Regions from separate parts of the Streptosporangium sp. NPDC049078 genome, predicted to be linked through region 2. Evidence: riboswitches for the same ligand, from Rfam matches in the RefSeq annotation. Region 2 holds a riboswitch; each other region holds the start of a gene.
The links. Region 2 has a riboswitch for cobalamin ahead of AB0B90_RS13700 (CbtB-domain containing protein). Riboswitches for the same ligand answer to the same signal wherever they lie in the genome.

Region 1 (9,765 bases), on a different contig from region 2:
CACTGAGCCACTTCCGCGTATTCGCTTCGGGTTTCCCCTCGGCGCTCGCACCACTTTACCGGATCCCGGAGGGTCCGATGGTCGTGCGTTGAGGTGGAGACGGGATTTGAACCCGTGTAGACGGCTTTGCAGGCCGTTGCCTCGCCTCTCGGCCACTCCACCGGTCAGGCCCCTGGAGGCCCGCCGGAGCGGAAGACGGGATTCGAACCCGCGACCCTCACCTTGGCAAGGTGATGCTCTACCACTGAGCCACTTCCGCGTGATCCCCGGGAAACGGCTCCGGGGCACGTGAAAACTCTAGCGCCTCCGCAGGGCGGATGTGCGCAACGGGCCGGATCATCGGAGAGCCTCATCCGGTGACCGATCGGACGTCGGAGGCCCGGACGAACATGATCCGGTGCCCGAACTGGATCTGCCGGTAGCGGGCGTCGCCCGTGACGACGCGGTGTTCCGACGGGTCGAAGGAGGCCGCCCTGAGGTACGAGCCCCGTGTCGCCGGGCCGGAGCTGTAGGCCTGCCCGGCCGGTATCGAGTACTGCAGCGGGGTCAGGGCCTGCGCGGGAACGCCCCTCGGGTAGGCGGGTTTCATCGGATAGGCCCTGCCGTACACCTTGATCGGGGAACGGCCCGGCCTGGGCGTCACCAGGGGGCCGGACGCGCGCACGGAGGTGGGGGCGGTGGCCGGGTCGTGGAACCACGCCTTCTGGCCGAGGTACCAGATCGCGGTCCAGTCGCCCCTGCGTTCGGCGAGCGCGTACCGCTGGCCGGTGGAGGCGCGGGCGGCGTGGTCGTAGACGCTGTACGTGGAGTCGCCGGTGGGGTGCTTGCCGATGTCCTTGACCAGCGGCGCGGTGGCGGAGGGGCGCGTGCGCAGCCAGACCGAGGCGGCGCCCAGGTCACGGCACCCCCCGCCGCAGCCGGTGAACCCCGGTCTGTTGGTGCCGTAGTCGGGCCTGATCAGCACCGAGCGCGCGGCGTCGCCGCCCGAGGCGCGCAGCGGCCTGCCGAGCAACTCGAAGTAGTGGGCCCAGTCCCAGTAGGGGCCGGGGTCCTCGTGCATGCCTGCCACGGTCTCCGGGGTGGTGGCCGGCACGTTGTCGTGTCCCAGGATGTGGGCCCGGTCGAGGGGGATGTCGTACTTGGCCGCGAGGTGGCGGACCAGTTTGGCCGAGGCGAGGTACATCGCCTCGGTGTACCAGGCGCCGCCCTTGGCCAGGTAGCCCTCGTGCTCCAGGCCGATGGAACGGGAGTTGACGTACCAGTTTCCCGCGTGCCAGCCGATGTCCCTGGCCCGCAGGTGCTGGGCGATGTGGCCGTCGGCGGAGCGGATGGTGAAGTGCCAGCTCAGGTAGGTGGGGTCTTTGGCCAGGCGGGTCATCGCGTCGTAGCTCGTCTCCCCGTCGTGGATCACGATGTAGTCGATCTCTCGAGGGCCGTCGGAGCGGTCGTGATTGCCGTACCCGCCGCCGGGGAGCCGTTCGTAGGCGGCGGGGAGCCACTCGCAGGAGACGCTCTTCGGGCAGTCGGGCCCCGGAGCGGGCATCATGGCGATCTTCTTGGCGGGGATGGGCGTCGGGGTGGCGGCCTGAGTGGGGGTGGGTGACGCGGAGGGCGGCACGGCGGGTGGTTCGGTGGGTGGCACGGCGGGTGGTTCGGTGGGCGAGGCGCGCCGTTCCAGGGGGAGCGGTGCTCGTGGCTCGGACGGTCCCGAGGGCTTCGCCGGGGCGGGCCGCGCGAAGGCCGCGAGGAACGCGGGAGACGACGCGGGAGACACGGAAGGCGGCGTGGAGGGCGCGGGAGGCGCAGAAGGTGCAGAAGGCGCAGGGGGCGAGAGGGGCGCGGGCAGGTCGGGTGTGGCGGGGAGGACAACCCGCTCGCCGTCGTCGGTCACCCGGGCGGCACCGGCCCTGATCGTCGCGTAGACCTCGTCGGCGAAGGAGAACGCGGCATCCTCGTCCGCCGCGCCCCTCTCCCGGGTGCCGGGGTATCGGGCGACGGCCTCGTACCAGCCGGCCGGGTCGTCGCGAGGGCTCCCGCCGGCACGGCGCCGGTAGTCGGCGAGCAGCGCGGCGCCGCCCATGATGTTGGCGGAGGCGTCCTCGCGCAGCCGGTCGGGGGGCAGGCCGGTCAGTTCGGCGGCCCGCCGCAGGGTGTCTCGCGGCCGGTCCTTCGCGATGGAAGGAACGGCGATCAGGCGAGGCCGGGTCTCGTCGCCACGCGGGTCCTCCCCGGTGCCGTGGGGCCGTCCGGGTGCGGCCCGGCCGTCGACCAGGTGCATCGGGCCGTATCCCGCGGAGACGCTGGGCCGCCCGTCGTGGCCCTCCCAGCGGGATTCCAGGTAGGAGACCGCGAGCAGCACGCTCTCCGGCACCCCGTACGTCCGTGCGGCCCTGGTGAATGCGGCCTGCCTGCCGGACCGCGTCCTTGTTCCCGTCGTCGTCGTGCCGGGCGGTGTGGTGGTCGCGGAGAGGGCCGGGGACGTCCGGGGGTGCGCCGGCCGGTCCTCGGGACGTGCCGCCTGCGCGGGGGCGACCGAGGCGAGGACGGCGAGAGCGGTGACGACGGTGATCCCTGGCAGGCGGCGCATGGCGGTTCCTCCCCCTCTGGCAACTACTTAGAGTTATCAGAGATTACCGACTGTCGCGCATTGCGGTGGGGTTGTGATGTCGAAGAGATTCTCTGCCCGAAATCGGGCAGGAAACTTGGTGTGTTCCCCCCCGGATGCGTATGGTCCTGATCTGTGTCCACGGCACGGAATCCGCATGAGGATCTGATCACCCACCTGATCCGGACGAGCGCGCTCGGTCCCGGTGAGGCGGCGCGGGTCGTCGCGGACGTGCTGGCCTACTTCTCCGAGCCCGTCGACGAGTTCGTCCGGCGGCGCCACACGGAGCTCAGGGCCAGGGGGCTGGTCAACGACGAGATCTTCCCCAGGGTCGCCGCCGAGCTGGCGGTACGCCGTGTCGCGGCACCCGAGCTCTCCCTGCGACAGCTTCGCCGGATCGTCTATGGGTAGCAGGCGACGGCACCTCGATCGTTTAGCGATGTTCATGGATAAGGAGCGGTTACATGTGCGGAATCGTGGCCTATGTAGGGCCCAAGGACGCGGCGCCCATCCTGCTGGAGGGCCTGCAGCGTCTTGAGTACCGGGGCTACGACTCGGCCGGTGTGGTGATCTCCAACAAGGGCCTCAGGATGCGCAAGGTCAAGGGCCGGGTGGCCGACCTGGCGGCGGTCGTGCCCTCGCGGTTCAAGGGCGGCCTGGGCATCGGTCACACCCGCTGGGCCACCCACGGCGCGCCCAGCGACGTCAACGCCCACCCGCACCTGTCCACCGACGAGCGCATCGCCGTCGTGCACAACGGCATCATCGAGAACGCCGACGAGCTGCGCGCCAAGCTGGAGGCCGACGGCGCGATCTTCCTGTCGGAGACCGACACCGAGGTGCTGTCGCACCTGATCGCCCGCACGGTCAAGGAGGCCGACTCGCTGGAGGAGGCCGTGCGGACCGCGCTCAAGCGGGTCGTCGGCACGTACGGGATCGCGGTGATCGACTCCGAGCGTCCCGGCGAGGTGGTCGTGGCGCGCAACGGCAGCCCCATCGTGCTGGGCATCGGCGAGAAGGAGATGTTCGCCGCCTCCGACGTGGCCGCGCTGGTTCGCTACACGCGCCAGGTGGTGCACCTGGAGGACGGCGAGATCGCCGTGCTGCGGGCCGACGGGTTCAACACCTTCGCCAGCGACGCGCGGGAGACGGCCAAGGAGACGCTGACCGTCGACTGGGAGGCCGGGCACTACGACACCGGCGGCTACGAGCACTACCTGCTCAAGGAGATCTCCGAGCAGCCCGACACGGTGGCCAGGACGCTGCGCGGGCGGCTGGACGACCGCTTCCACATCGCCCACCTGGGCGGTCTCAACATGGACGCGCGGGAGAGCCGCTCGTTCCGCCGAGTGAAGATCATCGGCTGCGGTTCCGCGTACTACTCTGGCCAGATCGGCGCGCAGCTCATCGAGGAGCTGGCGCGCATCCCCGCCGACGCGGAGCCGGCGAGCGAGTTCCGCTACCGCAGCCCGGTGGTGGAGGCCGACACCCTCTACGTGGCGATCAGCCAGTCGGGCGAGACCTACGACACCCTCGCCGCCGTGCAGGAGCTCAAGCGCAAGGGCGGCCGGGTGCTGGGCATCGTCAACACGGTGGGCAGCGCGATCGCCCGCGAGTGCGACGGCGGTGTCTACCTGCACGCGGGCCCCGAGGTCTCGGTGGCGAGCACCAAGGCGTTCACCTCGACCGCCGTGGCCTTCGCGCTGCTCGCGCTGCACCTGGGCCGGGTGCGCGACCTGTCTCCCGCCGACGGCCGCAGGATCTGCGACGGCCTGCGCAGGCTGCCGGACCAGATCAAGGAGATCCTGGCGCTGGAGTCGCAGATCAAGGAACTGGCGGGCAAGTACGCCGAGTCGCCGAGCATGATGTTCGTGGGCCGGGTGAGGGGTTATCCGGTGGCCCGCGAGGGCGCGCAGAAGCTCAAGGAGATCTCGTACGTGCACGCCGAGGCCTATCCGGCGAGCGAGCTGAAGCACGGGCCGCTGGCGCTGATCGGCCCGGACATGCCGACGGTGGCGATCGTTCCCGACGACGAGCTGCTGGACAAGAACCTCACCACGCTGGGTGAGATCCGCGCCCGGGGCGGCCGGGTGCTCATGGTGGGCCACCGCGACGCCGACCCCAAGCTCGCCGACGACTGCGTCGTGGTGCCCAAGAACGAGACCGAGCTGGACCCGATCCTGCTCTCGATCCCGCTGCAGCTCTTCGCCTACCACGCGGCGGTGGCCCTGGGCCGCGACGTCGACAAGCCCAGGAACCTGGCCAAGAGCGTCACGGTGGAGTGAGCCCCGCGCCCTTTCCCTCCCCCCGTCTCGTCACAGATAGTGATGGAGTACTAACCTGTGGTATGGGGGGTTCTTGGGGGAAGGGGCGCTTATGCGCCGTAGGGGGTTTTTCGCGCTGGCGGCGGGGGTGCTGCTCGCCGCGGGGTGCGGCGCGAACGACGCCGGCTCGGTGGTGAAGCGCCTGCTCCTCCTCGAACCGACCGCCGACGGCCACGGCTGGGACAGGATCGCGGGCAGGCTGGCGACCGTCGCGGTCCAGGCGGGACTGGCGCGCACCGCGATGGCCGTCGAGCGGGGCGGCGCCCTGGGCTCCGCCCCTCGCGACGCGTTCGGCGCCTTCGGTGCCTTCGGCGGCCCCTTCGCGCGAGAGGGCAGGCTGCTCGTCACCGCGATGCCGATGGTGGCGGCCGCGGAGATCGCCAACACCGTCGCCGTGGTGAACGCCGCCACCCCCATCGCCCGCCTGGTCGGCGACTGGGCGGTCCTGGTCGTCCCCGCCGACTCCCGCCTGCTGACCTTCGAGGACTTCGCCGCGGGGTTGCGCCGGAACCCGGCGGGGCTCGCGGTCGGCGGCCGGTCGGAAGGGGGCTCCGAGCACGTGCTCTACGGCATGATCGGCAAGTGCCTCGGGGTGGACACCCGGCTGCTGGAGTATGCCGGATACCTTACCCCCGAGGACGCCGTGGAGGCGCTCCAGGCGGGCCAGGTGGCGGCCCTGCTGGGATCGGCGCGTGCTCTGCGCTCCGAGATCGCCGCGGGCCGTATGCGGCCCCTGGCGGTCTCCTCCGGCGACAGGATCGACGGGATCGACGCGCCGACGCTCAGAGAGGTCGACGTCCGGCTGGAGTACAGCGACTGGTGCGGCCTGCTGGGGCCCAAGGACATGAGCCCGGAGGACAGGGACGCCGCGATCGCCCTGTGCGACAGGCTCGACGCCGCGCCACGCTGGCGCTCCCTGTGTGCGGCCCACGGCTGGAGCCGGGTCTATCTCAGCGGCGACGACTTTCGCCAGTGGCTCGCCACCGAGACGGCCCGCACCCGCGGTGTGCTTCACGAGCTCGGGCTACTGAAGTCCTCCGACACAACCTGTTGGGGTAGTTGCGTCAGGCGCCCCTAGATGTAGGATCCTGCTCGTTGCTGGTTCGCCCCGCAGGGGGCGAGGCAAGAGGGAACCCGGTGAGATTCCGGGACTGCCCCGCAGCGGTGAACGGGAACGAAAGCCGTCATTGAGCACTGGGTGATCCATACCTGGGAAGCGACGGCCGGTAGGCATGCGCGTCGCGCCCGTGAGTCCGAAGACCTGCCGGTGACGTGAATGTCCAGGGCCTCGTGGGAGGGCCCGCGGAACGAGGCGATCCGGCGTGCCCGGGATCGCTCGCGGACGCGTGCCATCCGGCGGAGCCTGGGGCGAGTCCGATCGAGCGAGGGGCACCAGGTGACACAGGCATTGGCGGAGACCGCGACGGGGAGCACGGCGGCGACCGCGACGGGCGACAGCGGCGTCGAAGGCGCGGTGGTGACCGCGTCGGGCCATGGCGGCACGGGAAACACCGGGAACACCGGGAACGCGCGGAGCGCCGCGGTGGCCGCGACGGGCGACGACGGCGCCGGGAGCGTCGGGAGCGCCACGGACGCCCGCAGGCTGGCCATCGACGAGGCCGCCGCCCGGGTGATCACCGATCCCGAGAACTCCAGGGTCGCCGCCGCGATGCTGGCCGAGCTGATCGCCGACGAGGCCGCCGAGCACGGCGTCCGCGCCTTCTCCGAGTCCGTCGCCGCGACCCACGAGGCGGGGCTGGTCGCCGACGGGCTCGCGAGGTTCGTGTCCGCCCACGCCGCGGTCCTGGACGCGCTGGTCGATCCGGAGGCGGACGCCAGGTTCGAGTACTTCGGGCTGCGCACCGTCTACGACCGCTACCTGCTGCGCCACCCGAGGACCCGCAAGGTCCTGGAGCGCCCGCAGCACTTCTTCCTGCGGGTGGCCTGCGGCCTGGCCGAGACCGTCGAGGAGGCCGCCGAGCTGTACGCGCTCATGGCCACCCTGTCCTACCTGCCCAGTTCGCCCACGCTGTTCAACTCGGGCTCGCGCAGGCCCCAGCTCTCCTCGTGCTTCCTGCTCGACTCGCCCCGCGACGAGCTGGAGTCCATCTACGAGCGCTACGGGCAGGTCGCGCGGCTGTCGAAGTACGCGGGGGGCATCGGGATCGCCTGGACCAGGGTCCGCTCGCGGGGCTCGCTGATCCGGGGCACCAACGGACACTCCAACGGCATCGTGCCCTGGCTGCGCACGCTCGACTCCAGCGTCGCCGCGGTGAACCAGGGAGGCCGCCGCAAGGGCGCGGCCTGCGTCTACCTGGAGCCCTGGCACGCCGACGTCGAGGAGTTCCTGGAACTGCGCGACAACACCGGCGAGGAGGCCCGCCGCACGCACAACCTGAACCTGGCCAACTGGATCCCCGACGAGTTCATGCGCCGGGTCGAGGCCGACGGCCTCTGGTCGCTGTTCGACCCCAAGGAGGTCCCGCACCTCACCGACCTGTACGGCGCCGCGTTCGACGACGCCTACCGGGTGGCCGAGGCCGAGGGCCGCTTCACCCGGCGGATCCCCGCCCGCACCCTGTACGGGCGGATGATGCGCACGCTCGCCCAGACCGGCAACGGCTGGATGACCTTCAAGGACGCGGCGAACCGTACCTCCAACCAGACGGCGAGGCCCGAGAACGTCATCCACCTGTCGAACCTCTGCACCGAGATCCTGGAGGTCACCGGCGACGCCGAGACCGCCGTCTGCAACCTCGGCTCGATCAACCTCGCCGCCCACCTGTCAGGGGACCTCGAGGGCGGGATCGACTGGGCGCGGCTGCGCGCGACGGTCCGTACCGCGGTGCGGTTCCTCGACCGGACCATCGACCTGGGTTTCTACCCGACTCCCGAGGCGGAGGCGGCCAACCGGCGGTGGCGTCCGATCGGGCTCGGCCTGATGGGCCTGGCCGACGTGCTGTTCGCGCTGCGGCTGCCGTTCGACTCGCCGCGCGCGCTGGAGCTGTCCACCCGGATCTCCGAGGAGATCGCGCTCGCCGCCTACCGGACCTCCTCGGACCTGGCCGTCGAGCGTGGCCGCCATCCCTCGTACGAGGAGACCAGGGCCGCCGCCGGGGTGCTGCACCCCGACCACTACGGGGCCGCGACGTCGGCCGCGTGGACGGAGCTCAGGGGGCGGATCGCGGAGACCGGCCTGCGCAACTCGCTGATGATCGCGATCGCGCCGACGGCCACGATCGCCTCCATCGCCGGTTGCTACGAGTGCATCGAGCCGCAGGTCTCCAACGTCTTCAAGCGCGAGACCCTCTCGGGGGAGTTCCTGCAGGTCAACCGCTATCTCGTCCGCGACCTCCAGGCCCGCGGCCTGTGGACGGCGCCGATCCGCGACGCGATCAAGCGCGCCGACGGCTCGGTCCAGGACATCCCCGAGATCCCCGCCGACCTGCGGCTGCTCTACCGGATCGCCTGGGAGCTGCCGCAGAAGGCGCTGATCGACCTGGCCGCCGCGCGCACCCCGTACATCGACCAGTCGCAGTCGCTGAACCTCTTCATGGCCACGCCGACCATCGGCAAGCTCTCCTCGATGTACGCCTACGCGTGGAAGTCGGGCCTGAAGACCACCTACTACCTGCGCTCGCGCCCGGCCACCCGGATCGCGCAGGCCACCGTGGCGGCCCCGGCGGAACGGGCCGCGGCCGAGCCCGGGGCGGTGTCCGAAGTCGTGTCCGAAGTCGTGTCCGAGGCCGTCGCCTGCTCCCTGGAGAACCCCGAGTACTGCGACGCCTGCCAGTAGCCGTCCGGTCCGTCGACAACCCTCAGCAGTCCTCAGCAGCCTTCAGAAAGGCGATTCTTCCGATGTTGCTCGACCCCGGCATGGATCTCACCCTGCGGCCGATGCGCTACCCGGAGTTCTACGAGCGCTACCGGGCCGCGATCCGCAACACCTGGACGGTCGAGGAGGTGGACCTCACCTCCGACCTGGCGGACCTGGCGAGGATGACGCCCGAGGAGCGTCACCTGATCAACCGTCTCGTGGCCTTCTTCGCCACCGGCGACTCGATCGTGGCCAACAACCTCGTCCTCAACCTCTACCAGCACCTCAACGCCCCCGAGGCGCGCCTGTATCTCAGCAGGCAGCTGTTCGAGGAGGCGGTGCACGTCCAGTTCTACCTCACCCTGCTGGACACCTACCTGCCCGATCCCGACGAGCGGGTCAAGGCGTTCGCCGCGGTCGAGCACATCCCCTCGATCCGCGACAAGGCGGAGTTCTGCTTCCGCTGGATCGACTCGCTCGGCGGGCTGACCCGGCTGGAGACGAGGGAGGACCGGCGGGCGTTCCTGCTCAACCTGATCTGCTTCGCGGCGTGCATCGAGGGGCTGTTCTTCTACGGGGCCTTCGCCTACGTCTACTGGTTCCGCTCCCGGGGCCTGCTCGGCGGCCTGGCCACCGGGACGAACTGGGTCTTCCGCGACGAGTCCATGCACATGGAGTTCGCCTTCGGCGTCGTGGAGACCGTACGGGCCGAGGAGCCCGACCTGTTCGACGACAAGCTCGTCGAACAGGTCACCCGGATGATCGAGGAGGCGGTCGCGGCGGAGCTGGCCTTCGCGGCCGACCTGTGCGGTGACGGCCTGCTCGGGATGAGCGTGGACCAGATGCGCCGCTATCTGGAGTACGTGGCCGACCAGCGCCTGGTCAGGCTCAGGATGCCCGTCAGGTACGGCACGGCCAACCCGTTCGCGTTCATGGAGTTGCAGGACGTGCAGGAGCTGGCCAACTTCTTCGAACGCCGGGTTTCCGCCTACCAGGTAGCCGTCGAAGGGAATGTCACG
Region 2 (9,765 bases):
CCGTGCAGGAAGAGGGGGGCGACGAGGTCCTCCCCCACCAGGAACGGGTCGAGGTTGCGTCCGGGGCGGCCGGTGGCCATGGCGTGGTAGCCGGGGTCGATGTAGTCGGGCCCCACCTTGTGCGGGGACACCGCCATGCCCCGGCGGGCGAGGGCCGCCATCAGGCCGGTCGCCACGGTCGTCTTACCCGCTCCTGAGGCGGGGGCCGCGATCACGATCCGGGCTACCATTCGATGCCCTTCTGCCCCTTCTGCCCCGCGTCCATGGGGTGTTTGATCTTACCCATCTCCGTGACGAGGTCGGCGGCGGCGAGCAGCCGGGGGTCGGCGTCGCGGCCGGTGACGACGACGTGCTGGCTTCCCGGCCGTCCGCGCAGGGTCTCGACCACCTCCTCGACGTCGATCCAGCCCCACTTCATCGGGTACGTGAACTCATCCAGCACGTACAGGCGGAACGTCTCGGCGGCGAGGTCGCGTCTGATCTGCTCCCAGCCCTCGCGGGCGTCGGCGGCGTGGTCCTCCTCGCTGCCGGGACGCTGGATCCAGGACCAGCCCTCGCCCATCTTGTGCCAGGAGACCGGCCCGCCCTCACCGGAGTCGCCGAGCACCCGCAGCGCCCGCTCCTCTCCGATGCGCCACTTGGCGGACTTGACGAACTGGAAGACCCCGATCGGCCAGCCCTGGTTCCAGGCGCGCAGGGCCAGACCGAAGGCCGCGGTGGACTTGCCCTTGCCCGGTCCCGTGTGGACGATCAGCAGCGGCCGGGTGCGGCGCTGTCTGGTGGTCAGGCCGTCCTCGGGCACGCTGACGGGTCTGCCCTGCGGCATCGTCGCCCTCCCCTCACTGTCGTGTCACTGTCATCCGGCACCGTCATCTGGTACGGCCTTCTCGCCGTACTCACCGGCCTCGGACCTTCGCGGTCACGCGGCGCCGCGCCTCTCCCGGACCATCCCGGCCAGGTCGGTGAGTTCGTCGAGGCGTACGGTCTCCGCGCCCATCCTCGCCGCCAGGGAGGCGGCGAGGCCGAGGCGCACGGGCCCGCCCTCGCAGTCGACCACCACGCCCGCCACCCCGGCCAGCAGTCCCGCCGCGCGCTGGGACTCCTCGGCGGTTCCCGAGGTGGTCCGCCCGTCGGTGACCAGGACCACCAGCGGGCGTCTGGACGGGTCGCGCAGGCGTTCGACCCTGAGCACCTCGGCGGCCCGCAGCAGACCGGCGGCCAGCGGGGTCCGGCCTCCGGTGGGAAGCTCGCGCAGCCGGGCCGCGCCGGCCTCGACGGAGGAGGTGGGCGGCAGGACCAGGTCGGCACGGGCGCCGCGGAAGGTGACGAGCCCGACCTTGTCGCGGCGCTGGTAGGCGTCGAGGAGCAGGCCGAGCACCGCTGTCTTGACCGCGCGCATGCGCTGCCTGGCGGCCATCGAACCGCTCGCGTCCACGACGAACAGCACCAGGTTGCCCTCGCGGCCCTCGCGGACCGCCTCCCTGAGATCGCCGCGGCGCAGCAGCAGTCCTGGCCCGTTCCTGCCCCGCGCGACCTGGTACGGGGCGGCGGCGCCGATGGTGGCCCGCAGGTGGAGGGAGCCGGTGTGGCCCTCGGGGACCCTGGCGCCCGTGGTACGGCCCAGGGGTGTCCTGGCGCGTGACCGGCGCCCGGGAGCTCCGGCGCCGACGCCCGGGACGGTGAACAGCCTGTTCCCGCTCCCGGGCTCGGCGTCGACGATCTGCTCGCGGGCCGGTGCTCCCCCGGTCGCCTCCGACGGTTCCCGGGGTTTCGCGGCCTGAGCCTCCCCCGCCTCGGCGCCGGGGGTGTCCCGGGCGTCGGCGGCCCCGTGCGGGGAGGCGTCCCCGCCGTCGTGCCCTCCGGAGCCGCCCGGGTCGTCCGAGGTGGCGTCCCCGGCCTCGGAGCCGCCGGATACGGGTTCCGGGCCTCCCTCGTCTCTGCCGGGATCGGGGCCGCCGGGGTCGTCCGGCCCCTGGGGGCCGTCAGGATCGGGTCCGGGGTCGTCGGGGATCCTGTCCAGGAGATCCTGGAGCCTGGACTCGTCCAGGCCTGGCGCGTCGAAGGGGTCACGGCGACGGCGGTGCGGGAGCGCGAGCCTGGCCGCCTCCCGGACGTCGTCGGCGGTGACGGAGGTGCGGCCCTGCCAGGCGGCGTGCGCGATCGCCGCGCCGGCGGTGACCAGGTCGGCCCGGAGCCCGTCCACCTCGAAGCCCGCGCAGACGGTGGCGATCTTGAGCAACGCCGCCTCCGGCAGGACGACCTGGGCGACCCCGGCTCGGGCCTCGGCGATGCGCGTGGCCAGCGCCCGATCCTCGTCCGACCAGGCGGCGGCGAACGCGGCGGGGTCGGCCTCGAAGGCCAGACGGCGCCGGACCACCTCCGCCCGCTGGGACGCCTCCCGCGAGGCCCTTACCTCAACGGTCAGCCCGAAGCGGTCGAGCAGTTGCGGGCGCAGCTCCCCCTCCTCGGGGTTCATCGTCCCGACCAGCAGGAACCGGGCGGCGTGCCGTACCGACACCCCCTCGCGCTCGACGTAGCAGGTGCCGAGGGCCGCGGCGTCGAGCAGCAGGTCCACCAGGTGGTCGTGGAGAAGGTTGACCTCGTCGACGTACAGGACACCCCGGTGGGCGCCCGCGAGGAGACCGGGTTCGAAGGATTTCACGCCCTCGGTGAGGGCCCGCTCGATGTCGAGGGAGCCGACGAGGCGGTCCTCGGAGGCGCCGACGGGCAGCTCGACCAGGCGGGCGGGTCTGATGGACCGGGCCGCCGGCCCCTCGGGGGCCCCGTGTGACCCGTGTGACCCGTGTGGCCCGTCGGGGCAGCCGGGGTCGGGGGCGGCGGGGTCGCAGGAGAACCGGCAACCGGTCACCACCTCGACAGGCGGCAGGAGAGCGGCCAGCGCCCGCACGATCGTGGACTTGGCGGTGCCCTTCTCCCCTCTGACCAGTACTCCCCCGACGCGGGGGGAGACCGCGTTGAGGATCAGCGCGAGTTTCAGGTCCTCCAGCCCCACGATCGCGGTGAAGGGATAGCGGGGGTTGCGCACCTTGGGATCTCCTTCGCATTCACGTGGTCGGGTGGTCGCGCCGTCAGGGGAGGTGGCTGAGCCGCCAGCGCCCGCCGCGCCCGGTGAGTGCCACCCGGGCCAGCGGCGCGACGTCGACGCGCCAGAAGGAGCGGGCGGGGGCGCCAAGGACGTGGACGACCGCGGCACGGATGACCGCCGGATGGGTGATCGCGACGGCCCTGCCGGGAGTACGGACGGCGAGCCAGCCGGAAACCCTGGCGAGGAGCGCGGTGATCGACTCCCCGCCGTGCGGCGCCGCGCCCGGATCGCCGAGCCAGGAGGCGAGCGCCTCGGGCTCCGCGGCCTCGACCTCGCCGAGCGTCATGCCACTCCAGCGGCCGTGGTCGCAGTCGGCGAGCAGCGGGTCGTGCTCCGCCCGCAGGCCGAGCGCCGCCGCCGTCTGGACGCAGCGCAGCTCGGCCGGGCAGGCCGCTGAACCGGGGTCTGCCCAGCCGAGGTGCCGCGCCATCCTCTCGGCCCGGCGCAGGCCGCGTTCGTCGAGTGGTTCGTCGACGGGGAACGCGGCCCGCGCCGTCGCCGAGGTGGAGGCGTGGCAGACCAGGAGCAGGCGGGTGACCCCCGAGGGGGTCGTCACACCGGGCCGCGCCTGCGGGCGGCGAAGGCGAAGAGCGCGCCGACACCGGCCCAGAAGACCGCCTGGGTTCCTATCGAGGCGATCCGGAAGTCCCACAGGAGATCGGCGGGGAAGCCCTGGGGCACCTCCGAGATCTCCGGCAGGAGGATCCAGGCCGCGACGACGGGGACCAGGAAGGCGGCGCCCGCCGACAGCCAGCGCACCCACGGTTCACTCCGCGAGGCGTAGCGGTGGGCGGCGGTGCCGGCGGCGACGGCGAGGATCCCGATGGCCACGGCGACCAGATAGAGCACGGTGCGCTGGTCGATCGTCTCCGGGTCACCGACCGCCGGTGGGTTGGCGGGATATTTCATGAAAGGGATGAGGACGACGGAGGTGAACGCGGCGGCGGCGAGCGTGACCGCGAGCACCGGTTCCGAGCGAGGTCCCGCCCGGCCGCGTACGGCCGCGTAGACGAGGGAGAACAGGCCCCCGATCGCCAGGCCGTACAGGCCGAGGGCGAGGAAGAGCCCGAAACGCTGCCCGTCCCTGCTGACGAGGGCCTCCTCCTCACCGTGGGAGTGGGCGGCGGTCCCGGTGTCGTCGTGTGGTTCGGCCGAGGAGGCGGCCGCGGCCGCCTCCTCGAGCGCGATGGCCTGGTCGATGCGTGGTTCGCCGACGGTGTAGGCGAAGACGGCCGCGAGCAGCCCTGCGAGCAGTCCGGCGACGAGGCCCCGGACGATGAGTTTGGAGATCACCTGCGGCTCAGTGGCACGGTACGCCGAGCAGGTGACGCCCGTCGTGCATGAGTTCGTGCAGGTAGTTTCCCGCCTGGGAGATCGCCCCCTGGTCGAAGGTGACCAGATAGGCGAGAAGCAGCAGCGCCGGTACGGCGAGCAGCCAGCGGGTGAGCGAGTGCCATGGGATGGGCTGGGTGTGCGGTGCCGAGATCTGGCTCACGGCCACCTCCTCCGGGATTGACGCGTCCCTTTTCGTAGGTCGGTGGCGGCCGAGTGTGACCTGGCTCCCGGCCCTCGCGGGCCGGATTACAGTGGCGCGACCGCACCGGAATTTCACCGGATTTCCCTCGCACCGCCACAAAGCACCCGGAACGTATCCCGATTCTCCGTCCCCCGTCAATCCAGGTGTCCGGTTTGACGGGATCCGGTAGGCGCGAAGAGGGGGAGGTGGCCCGGCCGGGCCGCCTCCCCCTCTCAGGCCCTTCTCAGGCCCCGCTCAGGACGTCACTGCTCGCCGGTGAGCGCCGTCACCAGCTCAGCGGCGGTACGGCAGCGGTCGAACAGCTCTCCCACGTGGGCCTTGGTGCCGCGCAGCGGCTCAAGGGTGGGGACGCGCTGCAGCGACTCACGGCCGGGGATGTCGAAGATGACCGAGTCCCAGGAGGCCGCGGCCACCGACTCGCTGTACTGGCTCAGGCAGCGGCCTCGGAAGTAGGCCCGGGTGTCGTTGGGCGGCACCTCGATGGCCCTCTGCACCTCCTCCTCGGTGACCAGGCGCTGCATGCGGCCCCGGGCGACCAGCCGGTTGTAGAGTCCTCGGTCGGGACGGATGTCGGAGTACTGGAGATCGACGAGCTGCAGACGCGGATGCGACCAGGGAAGGCCGTCACGGGTCCGGTATCCCTCCAGAAGCTCCAGCTTGGCCACCCAGTCGAGCTCGCCGGACAGCTGCATCGGATCCTCCGCCAGGCGGGTGAGGACCGACTCCCAGCGCTCCAGGATGTCCTTGGTGGGCTCGTCCAGGCCGTTGGCGCTGCGCTCCTCGGCATACTTGCGCGCGAGCTCCAGGTATTCCATCTGGAGCTGCACCGCCGTCAGCTTGCGGCCGTCGCGCATGGAGATCTCGTACTTGAGCGTGGGGTCGTGTGAGACCGCGCGCAGGGCCTGGACGGGGTTGTCCACGGCGAGGTCTCGGGTGAAGTAGCCGTCCTCGATCATCGCCAGGACGAGCGCGGTGGACCCCAGCTTCAGGTAGGTCGAGATCTCCGACATGTTGGCGTCACCGATGATGACGTGCAGGCGACGGTATTTCTCCGGGTCGGCGTGGGGTTCGTCCCGGGTGTTGATGATCGGCCGCTTGAGCGTCGTCTCCAGCCCCACCTCGACCTCGAAGAAGTCGGCCCGCTGGCTGATCTGGAAGCCCTCGCCCCGTGAGTCCTGACCGATGCCGACCTTGCCCGCGCCGGTGACGACCTGCCGGGAGACGAAGAACGGCGTCAGGTGCCTGACGATGTCGGCGAACGAGGTGGCCCGGCGCATGAGGTAGTTCTCATGGCAGCCGTAGGAGGCGCCCTTGTTGTCGGTGTTGTTCTTGTAGAGCTGGATCGGGGCGTTGGCCGGCATCGCCGAGGCGCGAACCGCCGCGTCGTGCATCACCCGTTCGCCCGCCTTGTCCCAGATCACCGCCGCCCGAGGATTGGTGCACTCGGGTGTGGAGTATTCGGGATGGGCGTGGTCCACGTACAACCGGGCCCCGTTGGTGAGAATCACGTTCGCCAGGCCGAGGTCCTCGTCGGTCAGCTGGCTCTGGTCCGCCACCTCCCGCGCGAGGTCGAACCCCCGTGCGTCCCGCAACGGGTTCTCCTCCTCGAAGTCCCATCGCGCGCGCCGTGCCCTGGCGGCCGAGGCCGCCAGATAGGCGTTCACGACCTGAGAGGAGGTCACCATCGCGTTGGCCCCCGGCTGTCCGGGCACGGAGATGCCGTATTCGGTCTCGATGCCCATCACCCGCCGTACCGTCATGCGCACCCTCTGTTCGTCAGGGACTGTTTCTCTCCGTGGTATCTATTCCCGACCCTAGACCCTTCACTATGCCCGGTGGTCGGACAGTTATGGCACCGAAGCCTTTTCGCCCGTTGCGAGGGGGATCGAGGAGAGCGCGGGGAGCTGTGACGGAGACGGGGATGCGGCCCTTCTCCGCCGCACGGATTTGACGAACTCCTGAAGCGGACGCTCGGCCACCCGGTACACCAGATAGGAGAACGCCGTCGCGGCCAGCACCGTGACCAGGGCGGTCAGCGGGGGCGGCAGCACGTCCCGCAGCGCGGGGACGATCAGGACCGCGGCCGGGGTGTGGAACAGGTAGAGCGGGTAGGTGAGCGCGCCCAGGACGACCAGGCCGCGCCAGCGCAGCCATCCCAGCCATCCCAGCGCCACCATGGCCATGAGCACGTAGAAACCGACCACGGTGGCGACCACGGCCCACTCGGGCACGGGCATCGCGGCGTAGCCGACCTTCTCGACGCGCCCGGCCACCCGGTCGATCGCCGCGCTCACGGCCAGGCCGCCGCTGATCCCGGCCAGGCACCACAGGACGAGCCTGGGACCGAACCTCGTCATCAGGAAGAACGCCATGCCGCCGACGAAGTACGCCGCGTACTTGGGCATGACCACGAGCTCGACCCACGCCTCGTCGCTCCCGGCGAAGAACCCGGCCGCCAGCAGCCAGACGCCCATGAAGACCAGGCAGCGGTTGAGCGTCACCCCGAAGATCACCAGGATCGAGATCAGTACGTAGAAGCGGAGTTCCACCCAGAGCGACCAGTAGACGCCGTTGGCGTCGTAGACGCCGAGGGCCCGCTGGAGCATCGTGAGGTTGATCCCGTACTCGCCGAGGCTGAGCTTGGGGTCCAGGGCCGTGGCGGCGGTCAACCCGTACACCGCGGCGGTGACGGCCACGCTGACCCAGTAGGCGGGGTAGAGCCGCACCAGCCGGGAAAGGGCGAACGCCCCCAGGCTCCGCCCCCAGATGCTCATCAGGATCACGAACCCGCTGATCATGAAGAACAGCTCGACGCCGAGGATGCCGAGCCCGGAGACGGTGGAGATCGCCGGGAACAGTTCGGCAGGGCGGTCGCCCCACACCGAGGCGAAGGCGATGAAGTAGTGGAAGGCGAGCACCGCGATGGCGGCGAGGAAGCGCAGGAGATCGAGTTCGGCGAGGCGGCCACTTCCCCGAAGCGCCTCGCGAGACCCCGTGCCGTTCACCGGGCGGCCGGACCGGAATGTTCACGCACGCCACTTGGACGGCGTCTCGATCATTCGGGTTCCCCGTGACGGCTGTCTATTTCCGGCCATTTCTGGGGCGGCTGTGAAAGGAGAGCCGACCCCCCGAGGACAAAAAGGTTTAAACACGACAAAAGCCACAGGCTGTCGAGTGTGTCGCGGCAGACATGGCGACGCCGACGGCGCGGCCCCGCGAGGGGAACCGCGCCGCCGGTCACACGTGGTTACAGGTACTGACCGGTGTTGGCCACCGTGTCGATGGAGCGTCCGGCCTCCGTGCCCTGCTTGCCCGTCACGAGGGTGCGGATGTAGACGATCCGCTCGCCCTTCTTGCCGGAGATGCGGGCCCAGTCGTCGGGGTTGGTGGTGTTGGGCAGGTCCTCGTTCTCGGAGAACTCGTCCACGCAGGCCGCCAGCAGATGCTGGATCCGCAGGCCCTTCTGTCCGGTCTCCAGGAACTGCTTGATCGCCATCTTCTTGCCCCGGTCGACGATGTTCTGGATCATCGCGCCGGAGTTGAAGTCCTTGAAGTACAGGACCTCCTTGTCGCCGTTGGCGTAGGTCACCTCGAGGAAGCGGTTCTCCTCGCTCTCGGTGTACATCCGCTCGACGACCCGCTGGATCATGCCGGAGATCGTCTCCTGGCGGTTGGAGCCGTGTTCGGAGAGATCCTCGGTGTGGAGCGGGAGCTCCGGGATGAGGTACTTGGAGAAGATGTCCTTGGCCGCCTCGGCGTCCGGCCGCTCGATCTTGATCTTGACGTCCAGGCGGCCCGGCCGCAGGATCGCCGGGTCGATCATGTCCTCGCGGTTGGAGGCGCCGATCACGATGACGTTCTCCAGACCCTCGACACCGTCGATCTCCGACAGGAGCTGGGGAACGATGGTGTTCTCGACGTCGGAGGAGACGCCCGAGCCTCGGGTCCGGAAGATCGAGTCCATCTCGTCGAAGAACACGATCACCGGGGTCCCCTCGGAGGCCTTCTCGCGAGCCCGCTGGAAGACCAGGCGGATGTGCCGCTCGGTCTCGCCGACGTACTTGTTGAGAAGCTCGGGACCCTTGATGTTGAGGAAGAAGCTCTTGCCGGACTGGCCGGTCTTCTCCGCGACCTGCTTGGCCAGGGAGTTGGCGACGGCCTTCGCGATGAGGGTCTTACCGCAGCCGGGCGGCCCGTAGAGCAGGACACCCTTGGGCGGGCGGAGCTTGTGCTCGCGGAAGAGGTCGGCGTGCAGGTACGGGAGCTCGATGGCGTCCCGGATCTGCTCGATCTGCCGCATGAGCCCGCCGATCTCCTCGTAGGAGATGTCGGGCACCTCCTCCAGGACGAGCTCCTCGACCTCGGACTTGGGGATGCGCTCGTAGACGTAGCCCGAGCGTGGTTCGAGCAGCAGGGAGTCACCCGCCCGGATCGGCTGGTCCAGCAGCGACTCGGCGAGCTTCACCACCCGCTCCTCGTCGGCGTGTGAGATCACCAGCGCACGCCGGCCGTCCTCAAGGAGCTCCTTGAGCATCACGATCTCACCGAGGTCCTCGAAACCGAGGGCCTCGACGACGTTGAGCGCCTCGTTGAGCATGACCTCCTGGCCACGCTTCAGCGACTCGACCTCCACCGCGGGGCTCACGTTCACCCTGAGTTTGCGGCCACCGGTGAAGACCTCCACCGTGCCGTCTTCTCTGGCTTCGAGGAACACACCGAACCCGGATGGCGGTTGCGCCAGCCGGTCTACCTCCTCCTTCAGGGCGACAATCTGGTCTCTGGCCTCCTTGAGGGTGGCCACCAGACGCTCGTTCTGGCCGGTTACGGCCGCGAGGTTCGCCTGCACGTCATGGAGACGCTCTTCGAGAATCCTGGCCTGCCGGGGAGACTCCGTCAGCTTCCGACGCAACGCGGTGATCTCCTCCTGCAGGAAGGAGACCTGTGTTGTGAGGTCGGCGACCTCCCGTTCGCGCTGCGCGGCACGAGCTTCAGCGTCGTCGCGAGCTGCCACGGCGTCACCTCCTTCCCAGTCGAGACCGACTACTCAAAACCCTACCCATCTAAGGGCTGTCCCTTACCTGGCTGAGCGGTGTTCATGTGACTACATTAAGTGCGCGGTAAT
Region 3 (9,765 bases), on a different contig from region 2:
CGTCGGCGTCGCGGGGGCGGTGCTCCGGCGTGGCCTGTTGCGCGGAACCCTGCGACTCGCGGCGCTGCTCATCACCTCGGTGCCGGCGTTCTGGCTGAGTTACCTGCTGGTGTTGGTCCTGGCCCTGCGTCTGCGCGTGGTTCCGACGTCGGGGATGGCGGGTTTCTCGACGTGGGTGATGCCGATGGCGGTGCTCGGGCTGCCGGTCGCCGGTGTGCTCAGCCGGGTGGTGGCCGTCACGCTGCGCGAGGCCCTGGACCGGCCGTACGTGCGCGCGGCGCAGGCCAGGGGGAGCGGACCGCTGTCGATCGTGCTGCGAGACGGCCTGCCGAATGCCGCCGGGCCGATCCTGTCGGTCGCCGGGTTCGGCATCGGGAGTCTGCTGGTGGGTGCCGTCGTGGTGGAGCAGATCTTCGGCTGGCCCGGTATCGGGGCCTACTTCGTGCACGCGGCCGGGGCCAGGGACGTTCCGGCGCTGCAGGCCGGCACGCTCGTCATGGGAGGTGGCTTCATCCTGGCCAACCGCTGTGCCGATGTCCTGCAGGGGCTCATCGACCCCCGCTCCCGGCGAGACCGGATCCCCCCGGGAAAGAGCCGTTCCGGGCGGGGCAGGCCGCTCCGGGAGCGGGTCGGCGGGTTCACCGCCCGGTCGCGACGGGGGACGACGTGACCGGCCGGCGGGGCGGCAGGGCGTGGACGCGTACGGCACTGGTCGCGACGCCCTTGATCCTCTTCGCGGTCGTCGGGGTGCTGGCGCCGGTCATCGCCCCGGCCGATCCCACCGTGGGCGACCTGACGGCGGGACTGCTGCCGCCGTCGCCGGAGCACCCGCTCGGCACCGACCAGCTCGGCCGTGACCAGCTCAGCCGGATGCTCTACGGTGCCCGGATCTCCCTCACGGTCACCGCGGCCGTGCTGGCGATCGCGCTGACGGCCGGCACCGCGATCGGCGCCCTCGCCGGTTACCTGGGCGGATGGGTCGACCGGTTCGTCTCCCGGGTGATCGACGTCGTCGTCTCGCTGCCAGGGATGCTGGTGGCGCTCGCGGTGATCGGTGTGCGGGGACCCGGGGTGGAGAACCTCGTCCTCGCGCTCTCGCTGTGGTCGTGGGCGCCGTACGCCCGGATCGCGCGTGCCCGCGTCGCCGGCATGCGAAGCAGCCCTCATCTGGACGCCCTGCGCCTGCTGGGCGCGGGACGCGGGCGCATCATCGGTAAGCACCTGCTGCCCCCGGCGCTCGCACCCTGCCTGGTCTACGCCAGCACGGACGTCGGCATGATCGTCCTCAGTGTCGCCACCCTGAGCTTCCTCGGCCTGGGGGTCGCCCCGCCGCACGCCGAGTGGGGCCAGATGCTCATCGAAGGGCGGCCGTTCCTGGACTCGGCGTGGTGGCTGGCGTACCCGCCCGGCGTCGCCATCACGGCCGTGGTGTTCGCCGCCAACCTGCTCGGTGAGCGCCTGGCGGCCGGTGAGGAACGGCCGTCGATCCTGCGCCTGGTCCGTCCACGGTGGAGTCTCCCGGCGCGGGCCCCACGGCCCGCCCACGCGGCCGCGACCACGAAGGAACCTGTGGCGCCCACCCCGCCGGAGGCGGCGCGGGATTCCTCCGAGCACGACGCGGTACTGCGCGTGCGGGACCTGTCCGTCTCCTACCCGGACGGCGGCGGGCGCCGCCGCGTCGTCGCCGGGATGTCCTACGAGGTGCGGCGCGGGCGGATCCTCGCCCTCGTCGGCGAGAGCGGAAGCGGCAAGACCACGGCCGCGCTCGCCCCCTTCGGCCTGCTGGACCCGAACGCGGCGGTCACCGGATCGGCGGTGCTGGGCACCGGTGCCGGCGCCCGTCAGCTGGTGGACCTCTCCCCGGGCGAACGGCGCCGGATCAACGGGCATCGGGTGGGCGTCGTCTTCCAGGACAGCGCCTCCGTACTCAACCCGTTGCGGACGATCGGTGCGCACGTCGACGAGGCGGTCCGCAACACCGGCCGGGGCGGCCACCGCGCCGTGACCCGCCGGGTCACCGAGGAACTGTTGCGCCTGGCCGGTCTGCCGGACCCGGCGAAGGTCGCCCGCGAGTTTCCCCACCAGCTGTCCGGCGGGATGCGCCAGCGGGCACAGATCGCCATCGCCCTCGCGGGCGAGCCGGAGTTGCTCGTCGCCGACGAACCCACCTCGGCCCTCGACGTGACCGTGCAGGCGCAGTTGCTCGTGCTGCTGGCGCGTCTGCGTGACGAGCTGGGCATGGCCATGGTCGTCGTCAGCCACGACCTGGCGGTCGTGTCGCGCCTGGCCGACAGCGTGGCCGTCGTGTACGGCGGCCGGATCGTGGAGTCGGGCCCGCTCGCCACGGTGATCACCGATCCCGACCACCCCTACACGCGGGGCCTGCTGGACGCCGTACCACGGCCCGGGGCCGCACCGGGCACCCGGTTTCGCACCATGCCAGGCCGGGCGGGCGCCGGCCCGGACGAGACCGAGGGATGTGGGTTCGCGTCCCGCTGCCCGCTCGTGGCGACGGCCTGTGTGTCCGAACCACCGGCCCTGGAGGCCCCGGTCCCAGGCGCGCCGCCTCGCGTCGACGCACACCGGTCGGCCTGCCTGCGCCACCCCAGCCGCCCCGCGGAGGCGGGGGAGAGGAGCACCGGCCCGTGTTAGAGATCGTCGGGGTGAGCGCGGGCTACGGTGGCCGGGAGCGCGGCCGGGACGTCACGGCGGTGATCGAGGACGTCACGCTGCGCGTGGCGGCGGGTGAGATCGTCGGACTGGTCGGCGAGTCGGGCTGCGGCAAGACGACGCTGGCGCGGGTCGTGACCGGGCTGCACCGGCCCAGCGCGGGAGCGGTACGCGTCGCGGAAGTGGACGTGCACGCGCTCCGTGGCCGGGCCCTGCGGGCACATCGGCGACAGGTCCAGATGATCTTCCAGGACCCCTGCCTCACGCTCAGCCCGCGGCAGACGGTACGCCAGGCCCTCGCCGAGCCGCTGCACATCCACCGGATCGGCGACACCCGGTCCCGGTCCACGCGGGTGAGCGAGCTGATGGACCTCGTCGGGCTCGACCCTCAGGTCGGCGATCGCCGTCCCGGTCAGCTGTCGGGAGGGCAGCAGCAGCGCGTGGCGATCGCCCGGGCACTGGCTCTGGAGCCGCGCCTGCTGATCTGCGACGAGCCGGTCACCGCGCTCGACGTGTCGGTCCAGGCGACGGTGCTCAACCTGTTGTGCGATCTGCGCGACCGGCTCGAGTTCGGCTGCCTGTTCATCACCCACGACCTCGCCGTCATCTCCCAGCTCGCGGACCGCGTCGCCGTCATGCGGCACGGCCGGATCGTCGAGCAGGGCCCGACCGGGGACGTCACCACCCGCCCGCGCCACCCCTACACCCGCACCCTGCTCGCGGCCACTCCCACCATGGACATCGAGACCAAGGCGCGATCGGTATGACACCCACCGACCGGGAGGCATCGGGCTCTCCCGCGCGATCCGGCGTCCGCTCGTTCACCGGCACGCAGCTCGCCCTGTTCGGGAGCGGGTTCCTCGTCAATCTCATCAGCTTCTCCGTGTACCCCTACCTGGCGATCCTGCTCCGCGACCGAATGGCCCTCGGCATGGATCAGGTGGGCCTCATCCTCGGGGTGGCGACGTTCGTGCAGTTCGCCGGAGGGGTGCCCGGCGCGGCCCTCGCCGAACGGATCGGACTTCAGAGGAGCCTGGTGATCGCGATGGTTCTGCAGACCATCGCGTCGCTGGGGTTCCTCGCCGGCGGCACCTGGCCGGCGGTGACGGTCGCCGCGCTGTTCCTGCGATCGGCGGCCACCGGGCTCTACTCACCCAGCGTCCGGGGTTACACCGTGCACGGTGCGAGTCCCGGCGACCGGCCGCGGCTGATGTCCGCGAGCTACGCCACGGGCAACGTCGGCATCGCGGTCGGGCCGGTGGTGGGGGCGCTGTTCATTCACGACCCGGGCGGGATGTTCGTCGCCGCCACGGTGCTGCACGCGGCGATGGCGATCGGGCACGCCCTCCTGCCGCGAGAGCGGCGGGAAGAGGGCGAGGTGATCGAGCCACTGCGCCGGGCACTGGCCGGCCTCGCGGTCCTGCCGTTCGTCGTGACCGCCATGACCCTCTATCTGTACATGCACTTCTACCAGTTCCTGTCGTCCTACGCCGAGGGCAGGCTGCCCACCGTGTTCTACGGTGCGGCGATGATGGGCTACTCGCTGGTGCTGGCCGTACTGCAACCGCTCCTCACGCGACGGGTCGAGCGGATGCGCTACACCCACGCGATGGCGGTCGGTTTCTGCTGCCTCGCCGTCGGCATGATCGCGTTCACCGGCGGGAACGCGATAACGGTCGCCGCCGGGATCCTCGTCATCGGCGTGGGCAACTCGGTGCTCTTCCTCAAGAACGTCCTTGAGATGCTCAGCCGTACGAAGCGGTCACCGGCGGTCGTCTTCGGTCACCAGCGGCTGGCCGAAGGAGTCGGCGCGTCCTTGAGTGGCCTCGTCGGCGGGAGCCTCTACCAGCTGTTCGAGAGCGCGGGGCATCTTCCCGGATTCTGGCCGGCCATCGCCGCCCAGTGCCTGCTCCTTCCGGTGATCCTGCTGCTCGCGTGCCGTCGGCTCGGGCACCCCGTGTCCGAGCCTTCATGACGAACCCGGCGGACGTGGGCCGGCACCTGACGGCCGATCGCGGGGTGGCCTCACTTCACGTCGGGGCTCTCCTGTTCACGCTCCCGCGGACCGTCGCCTGAGTACGACCGGCGCAGCCCGTCCAGCAGGAGGGTGATGACACCGTCGGCCTCGGCCCGCCAATGGGGGCGGTCGTGGGCCGCGCCGATGCCGTGCAGTGCCATCATGACGGCGCCGGCATTCACGTCGTCGCGGATGGCGCCGTCTTTCGCGGCGGTGGCCACGAGGTCGGTGACGGCCTGCTCCAGTGCCTTGCTGCCTTCGGCGAGTACGCCCGAACGGGTGGCCATGAGTGTGGCCAGTGTCCGGGCGAGGCCGTGGTGGGTGTCCAGGTAGCCGACCGTGTCGCGCAGGAAGGTGGCCAGTGCCTCCGGTGCGGGCAGTGTGGCCTGTAGTCGGCGGGCGCGGTCGCACAGCGTGGCGACTTCTCCGTGGTAGACCGCCTCGGCCAGTGCCTCCCGGGTGGGGAAGTGGCGGTACAGCGTGCCGGTGCCCACGCCGGCCAGTTGGGCGAAGTCGTCGAAGCGCAGGTCGAAGAAGTCGCCGGTGTCGAAGATCTCCCGGGCTTTGGCGATCAGGGCCTCGCGGTTGCGCCGGGCGTCGGCGCGTAGTGGTTTGTCGGCGGTCATGTGCTACCTCGCGTTGACAAGTGGAGACTGTCTCCATATCTTCAAAGAAGTGGAGATGACCTCCAATTCGATTGTATCCCATGAGGTGCGGCGTGAAGATCCTGATGTTCGGCCGAGGCGTGATCGCCACCATCTACGGCTGGGCCCTGGAGAGGGCCGGTCACGACGTCGAGTTCTACGTCCGGCCCGGACGCGCGGCGACGTACGGCGAAGCGATAGACCTCGACCTGCTCGACGCACGACGGCGGCCGTGGGGAGAACGCGTCGTCGAGAGGTGGCCGGTACGCCTGCGCGAGACGCTGGAGCCCGACCACGACTTCGACCTGATCGTGCTCAGCGTGTCGCACCACCGCCTCGCCGAGGCGGCGGCCTTCCTAGCCTCGCGCGTCGGCCGGGCCACGGTGCTGGTCTTCGGCAACATCTGGACCGAGCCGCCGGCCGCGATCGGCGACCTCCCCTGCGATCAGGTCGCCTGGGGCTTTCCCGGCTCCGGCGGCGGCTTCGGCGAAGACGGCGTGCTCCGTGGGACGCTGCTGCCGTCGGTCGTCTTCGGCACCCTCGGCCCGCCCCCGACCGACCGGGAGCGGGCCGTACGCCAGGCGTTTCGCGAGGCCGGACTCCGGCTCAAGGAGCGGCCTGACTTCCGCGGCTGGCTGTGGGTCCATTTCGCGTCGGGTGCCGGCCTGCACTCACAAGGCTTGCGGCTGGGCTCGTTGTCCAAGCTGGCCGGGGCAAGGAGCGACCTGCGCGAAGGGCTGCTGGCCGGCCGGGAGCTTCTGCCGCTCCTCCGGGCGCGCGGTGTCGACCTGCGACGTCATCGGGGCGGTGTGCTGGTGTTGCGTGCGCCCGCCTGGCTGACGGCCCCCGTGCTCGCCTGGCTGACCGCTCATGTCGCGCTCGCGCGCGTGAATTTCGCGGCGCACTCCGATCCCGACGCCGAGGAGCCGCGTGAGGTCTGCCGGGACACCCTGGCCGAAGCACGACGGTTGGGCATCTCGGTACCGCGACTGGAAGCGGCGGAACCGCACTTCGCCCGCGCGATGACGGACTGAGTGAACGGCCACCCATGACAGCGGAGTACGGGCAACCGGCCGCGCTTCACTTCGGCAGGCAACCGGGGCGACCAGGACACGGGCCGGCATCGGCACCACGCCTGCTCCGCAACGGCGAGAGCCCGGTCACAACCGTCCTCCGCCCGCGTAACGGCGCCGGACCGTGCCTTCCGGAGTGCGCCAAGAGACCCAAGTTATTTGACGAACGGACTTCGCCGCACCGGGAGCGGCTGGATGAACCCTTCAGGGCGGCGGAGCGTCCCTTAGGTGTGAAGAAATTGCTTTTGACCATTGCGGTGCTTGCGTCGTTGTGCGCCTGCGGCCAGTCCGGTGCCGGTCCGGCACTCACTGTGGCCGGAAGCGAGACGATCGTGTTGCCGCGGGCCGATCAGCCCAAAGCGCATCGGCCCACCCTGGAGCGGCTCAAGCGAGAGGCAGCGTCGTCGGGTCGGCCTTTGGAGGAGGTCGTCAAGCGGTACGCGACCCGGGTGGCTGCTACCTCGTCGCCCAAGCCGACGGACTTCGAGGGTTACGACCCCGCGGTGACCGACCCGGGCGTGACGATCGACGGCATTCCCTACGCCGAGTTGGTCGACCTTGGGACCATCGCCAGATCGGAGGGCATCTCCTACGAGGAGGCCATCGACCGCTTCGGTTCGCAGTCGTCCAACAGTCAGGTGATCGACAAACTTAATACGGAGTTTCCCGACGAGATCTCCGGCGTCAGGTACGTCGACGACCAGCGAGGGCTGCGCGTCGGCTTCAAGGGGCCCATTCCGACTCGCGCGATCGAGTTGGCCAGGACCCTCCCCGTGGAGGTCACCCTGATCGGCGGCAAGGGATTCTCGGCCGCGGAGCTTCGGGAGGCCCAGGACACGGTCGTGTCCTGGCTCCAATCCCGTCCTGAGGTGGCCACGATGACGACGCACCCAGATGACGAGACCGGCCACGTCAAGGTCACAGTTCAGCCGAAGATGATGCCGGACGATGCGGAGGAGTTCAAGCGTGGGCTTCAGCTCCCGCAAGTGGACAATCCGCACATCACCATCGAGGTCACGCTCTCCGCCGAATCGGTCGCCGTTCGCCCGTAGTGAGCCACCGACGCGCACACGACTGGGCCCGAACGGTGGCCGGGCCGTTAAGCTCTCCGGTGTGGATGGTTCGCCCGTCTCCTTCGGGGGTGGGCGTCGTAAGAGGGAACCCGGTGTGAATCCGGGACTGCCCCGCAGCGGTAAGCAGGAACGACCGCCGTCACAAGCACTGGGCGCGTGCCTGGGAAGCGACGGCCAGTAGGTCATGCCTCAGGCATGGTGCCCGCGAGTCCGAAGACCTGCCTCCGCCCGCGTGCCGCTCGGCGCGCGGTGGTCCGCGGCCTCGTGGGAGGGCCTGGGACGCGCTCGCCGGGGGCCTGCTCCGCGTTGCGTTTCTCTCTCCTGCCTGGCCGCATACTGGCGAGACGAGGGAAGTTGCCATGAGGACGACCGTTTTGGGCTACCCGCGCATCGGCGCGCATCGGGAGCTCAAATTCGCCACCGAGGATTTCTGGGCCGGCACGATCGGCGCCGACGAGCTGGAGGCGACCGCCGCGTCGCTGCGCGGCTCGGTCTGGACCGAGCTGCGTGACGCGGGCCTTGATGCGATCCCGTCGAACACGTTCTCGTTCTACGACCAGGTGCTCGACACCACGGTCATGATCGACGCCGTGCCGACGCGTTACCGCGACCTCACCGGGCTCGACCGGTACTTCGCGATGGCGCGAGGCACTGCCGAGCTTCCGCCCCTGGAGATGACCAAATGGTTTGACACCAACTACCACTACATCGTCCCCGAGATGGCGTTGGACACCCGGTTCCAGCTCGCCGGAGGCTCGGCCGCCAAGCCCGTGGCCGAGTATCTGGAGGCCAGGAATCTGGGGATCGAGACGCGGCCCGTGCTCGTCGGCCCGCTCACCTATCTCCTGCTGGCCAAGGCCGCGCCGAACTCACCTGAGGGATTCACCCCGCTCGACCTGCTGGACTCCCTGGTGGAGACCTACGCCGAGTTGCTGGAACGGCTGGCGGGCGCGGGCGCGCAATGGGTGCAGTTCGACGAGCCTGTCCTGGCCCGCGACCTCGGGGCCCGGGAGATCGACGCGCTCGGGCGGGCCTACCGGCGGCTTGGCGGCCTGCCCAGCCGTCCGAAGATCCTGCTCGCCACGTACTTCGGCGCCGTCGGTGCGCAGGCGCTGCGGACGATCGCTTCCACCGAGGTCGAGGCGATCGGGCTCGACTTCGTCGCCGGACCCGGCAACCTGGAGGCGGTGGCCTCGGTCGGCGGGCTGGCCCGCAAGACCTTGGTCGCCGGGGTGGTCGACGGCAGGAACGTGTGGCGCGCCGACCCGGCGCGGGTGAAGTCGACGTATGCGGTCCTGCTCGGGTTCGCCGACACGGTGGAGCTGAGCAGTTCCTGTTCACTGCTGCACGTCCCGATCGACCTCGACAGTGAGGCGGCGCTGGACCCGGCGGTCCGGGCGCGGCTGGCGTTCGCCCGGCAGAAGGTCGCCGAGCTGGTCGGTCTCGCCGCCGACCTGCGCTCCGAGAACCCGTCGGCCGTGAAACCCCCTGTCGTACCGGCCGATCCCGACGTCCGGGCCCGGCTGGAGGCTCTTGGTGACGCGCGGCGGGCCGATCGGGCGGTCCGGTTCGCGGCGCAGCGGGCCAAACTGGGACTGCCCGAGCTGGCCACGACGACGATCGGCTCGTTCCCGCAGACCGCGGAGATCCGCAAGGCCCGCGCGGACCGTAAGGCGGGACGGATCGACGAGAACGCCTACGTCGAGGCGATGCGCACCGAGATCGCCCGCGTGATCACGCTTCAGGAGGAGCTCGGCCTGGACGTGCTCGTCCACGGCGAGCCCGAGCGCAACGACATGGTCCAGTACTTCGCCGAGCGACTCGACGGCTACGCCGCCACCGACCACGGCTGGGTCCAGTCGTACGGTTCCCGCTGCGTGCGCCCGCCGATCCTGCACGGCGACGTCTCACGCCCCGAGCCGATGACGGTGGAGTGGGCCTCCTACGCCCAGTCGCTCACGTCCAGGCCGGTCAAGGGCATGCTCACCGGGCCGGTGACGATGCTGGCCTGGTCGTTCGTCCGCGACGACCAGCCCTTGGCGCAGACCGCCCGCCAGGTGGCCCTCGCGCTCCGGGACGAGATCACGGATCTGGAGGCCGCCGGGATCGGGATCATCCAGGTGGACGAGCCGGCGCTGCGCGAGCTCCTGCCGCTCCGAAAGGACGACCAGGAGGTCTATCTGGCCTGGGCGGTCGGGGCGTTCCGGCTGGCCACCTCCGGCGCCGCCGACTCCACCCAGATCCACACCCACATGTGCTACTCGGAGTTCGGCGAGATCATCAGCCCG

Region 1: linked by a shared signal. The riboswitch ahead of AB0B90_RS10470 (ribonucleoside-diphosphate reductase subunit alpha) and the one ahead of AB0B90_RS13700 (CbtB-domain containing protein) in region 2 are both predicted to bind cobalamin.
Region 3: linked by a shared signal. The riboswitch ahead of metE (5-methyltetrahydropteroyltriglutamate--homocysteine S-methyltransferase) and the one ahead of AB0B90_RS13700 (CbtB-domain containing protein) in region 2 are both predicted to bind cobalamin.

Annotation. Positions count from the first base shown of each region.
Region 1 covers NZ_JBEZEL010000005.1:292,591-302,355, forward strand. Annotated here, with positions in the region: tRNA gene AB0B90_RS10435 (tRNA-Gly) at 1-17, opposite strand, end outside; tRNA gene AB0B90_RS10440 (tRNA-Cys) at 92-162, opposite strand; tRNA gene AB0B90_RS10445 (tRNA-Gly) at 188-259, opposite strand; gene AB0B90_RS10450 (peptidoglycan recognition family protein) at 350-2,587, opposite strand; gene AB0B90_RS10455 (hypothetical protein) at 2,741-3,016, shown strand; gene glmS (glutamine--fructose-6-phosphate transaminase (isomerizing)) at 3,070-4,890, shown strand; gene AB0B90_RS10465 (tripartite tricarboxylate transporter substrate-binding protein) at 4,982-6,007, shown strand; cobalamin riboswitch at 6,012-6,213, shown strand; gene AB0B90_RS10470 (ribonucleoside-diphosphate reductase subunit alpha) at 6,326-8,725, shown strand; gene AB0B90_RS10475 (ribonucleotide-diphosphate reductase subunit beta) at 8,788-9,765, shown strand, end outside.
Region 2 covers NZ_JBEZEL010000007.1:162,432-172,196, forward strand. Annotated here, with positions in the region: gene AB0B90_RS13675 (cobyrinate a,c-diamide synthase) at 1-230, opposite strand, end outside; gene cobO (cob(I)yrinic acid a,c-diamide adenosyltransferase) at 224-826, opposite strand; gene AB0B90_RS13685 (VWA domain-containing protein) at 920-3,046, opposite strand; gene AB0B90_RS13690 (histidine phosphatase family protein) at 3,090-3,662, opposite strand; gene AB0B90_RS13695 (CbtA family protein) at 3,659-4,399, opposite strand; gene AB0B90_RS13700 (CbtB-domain containing protein) at 4,407-4,601, opposite strand; cobalamin riboswitch at 4,636-4,766, opposite strand; gene dop (depupylase/deamidase Dop) at 4,886-6,403, opposite strand; gene AB0B90_RS13710 (acyltransferase) at 6,491-7,648, opposite strand; gene arc (proteasome ATPase) at 7,891-9,654, opposite strand.
Region 3 covers NZ_JBEZEL010000010.1:216,427-226,191, reverse strand. Annotated here, with positions in the region: gene AB0B90_RS19060 (ABC transporter permease) at 1-670, shown strand, start outside; gene AB0B90_RS19055 (dipeptide/oligopeptide/nickel ABC transporter permease/ATP-binding protein) at 667-2,652, shown strand; gene AB0B90_RS19050 (ATP-binding cassette domain-containing protein) at 2,646-3,437, shown strand; gene AB0B90_RS19045 (MFS transporter) at 3,434-4,645, shown strand; gene AB0B90_RS19040 (TetR/AcrR family transcriptional regulator) at 4,696-5,313, opposite strand; gene AB0B90_RS19035 (2-dehydropantoate 2-reductase N-terminal domain-containing protein) at 5,406-6,365, shown strand; gene AB0B90_RS19030 (hypothetical protein) at 6,635-7,456, shown strand; cobalamin riboswitch at 7,527-7,718, shown strand; gene metE (5-methyltetrahydropteroyltriglutamate--homocysteine S-methyltransferase) at 7,837-9,765, shown strand, end outside.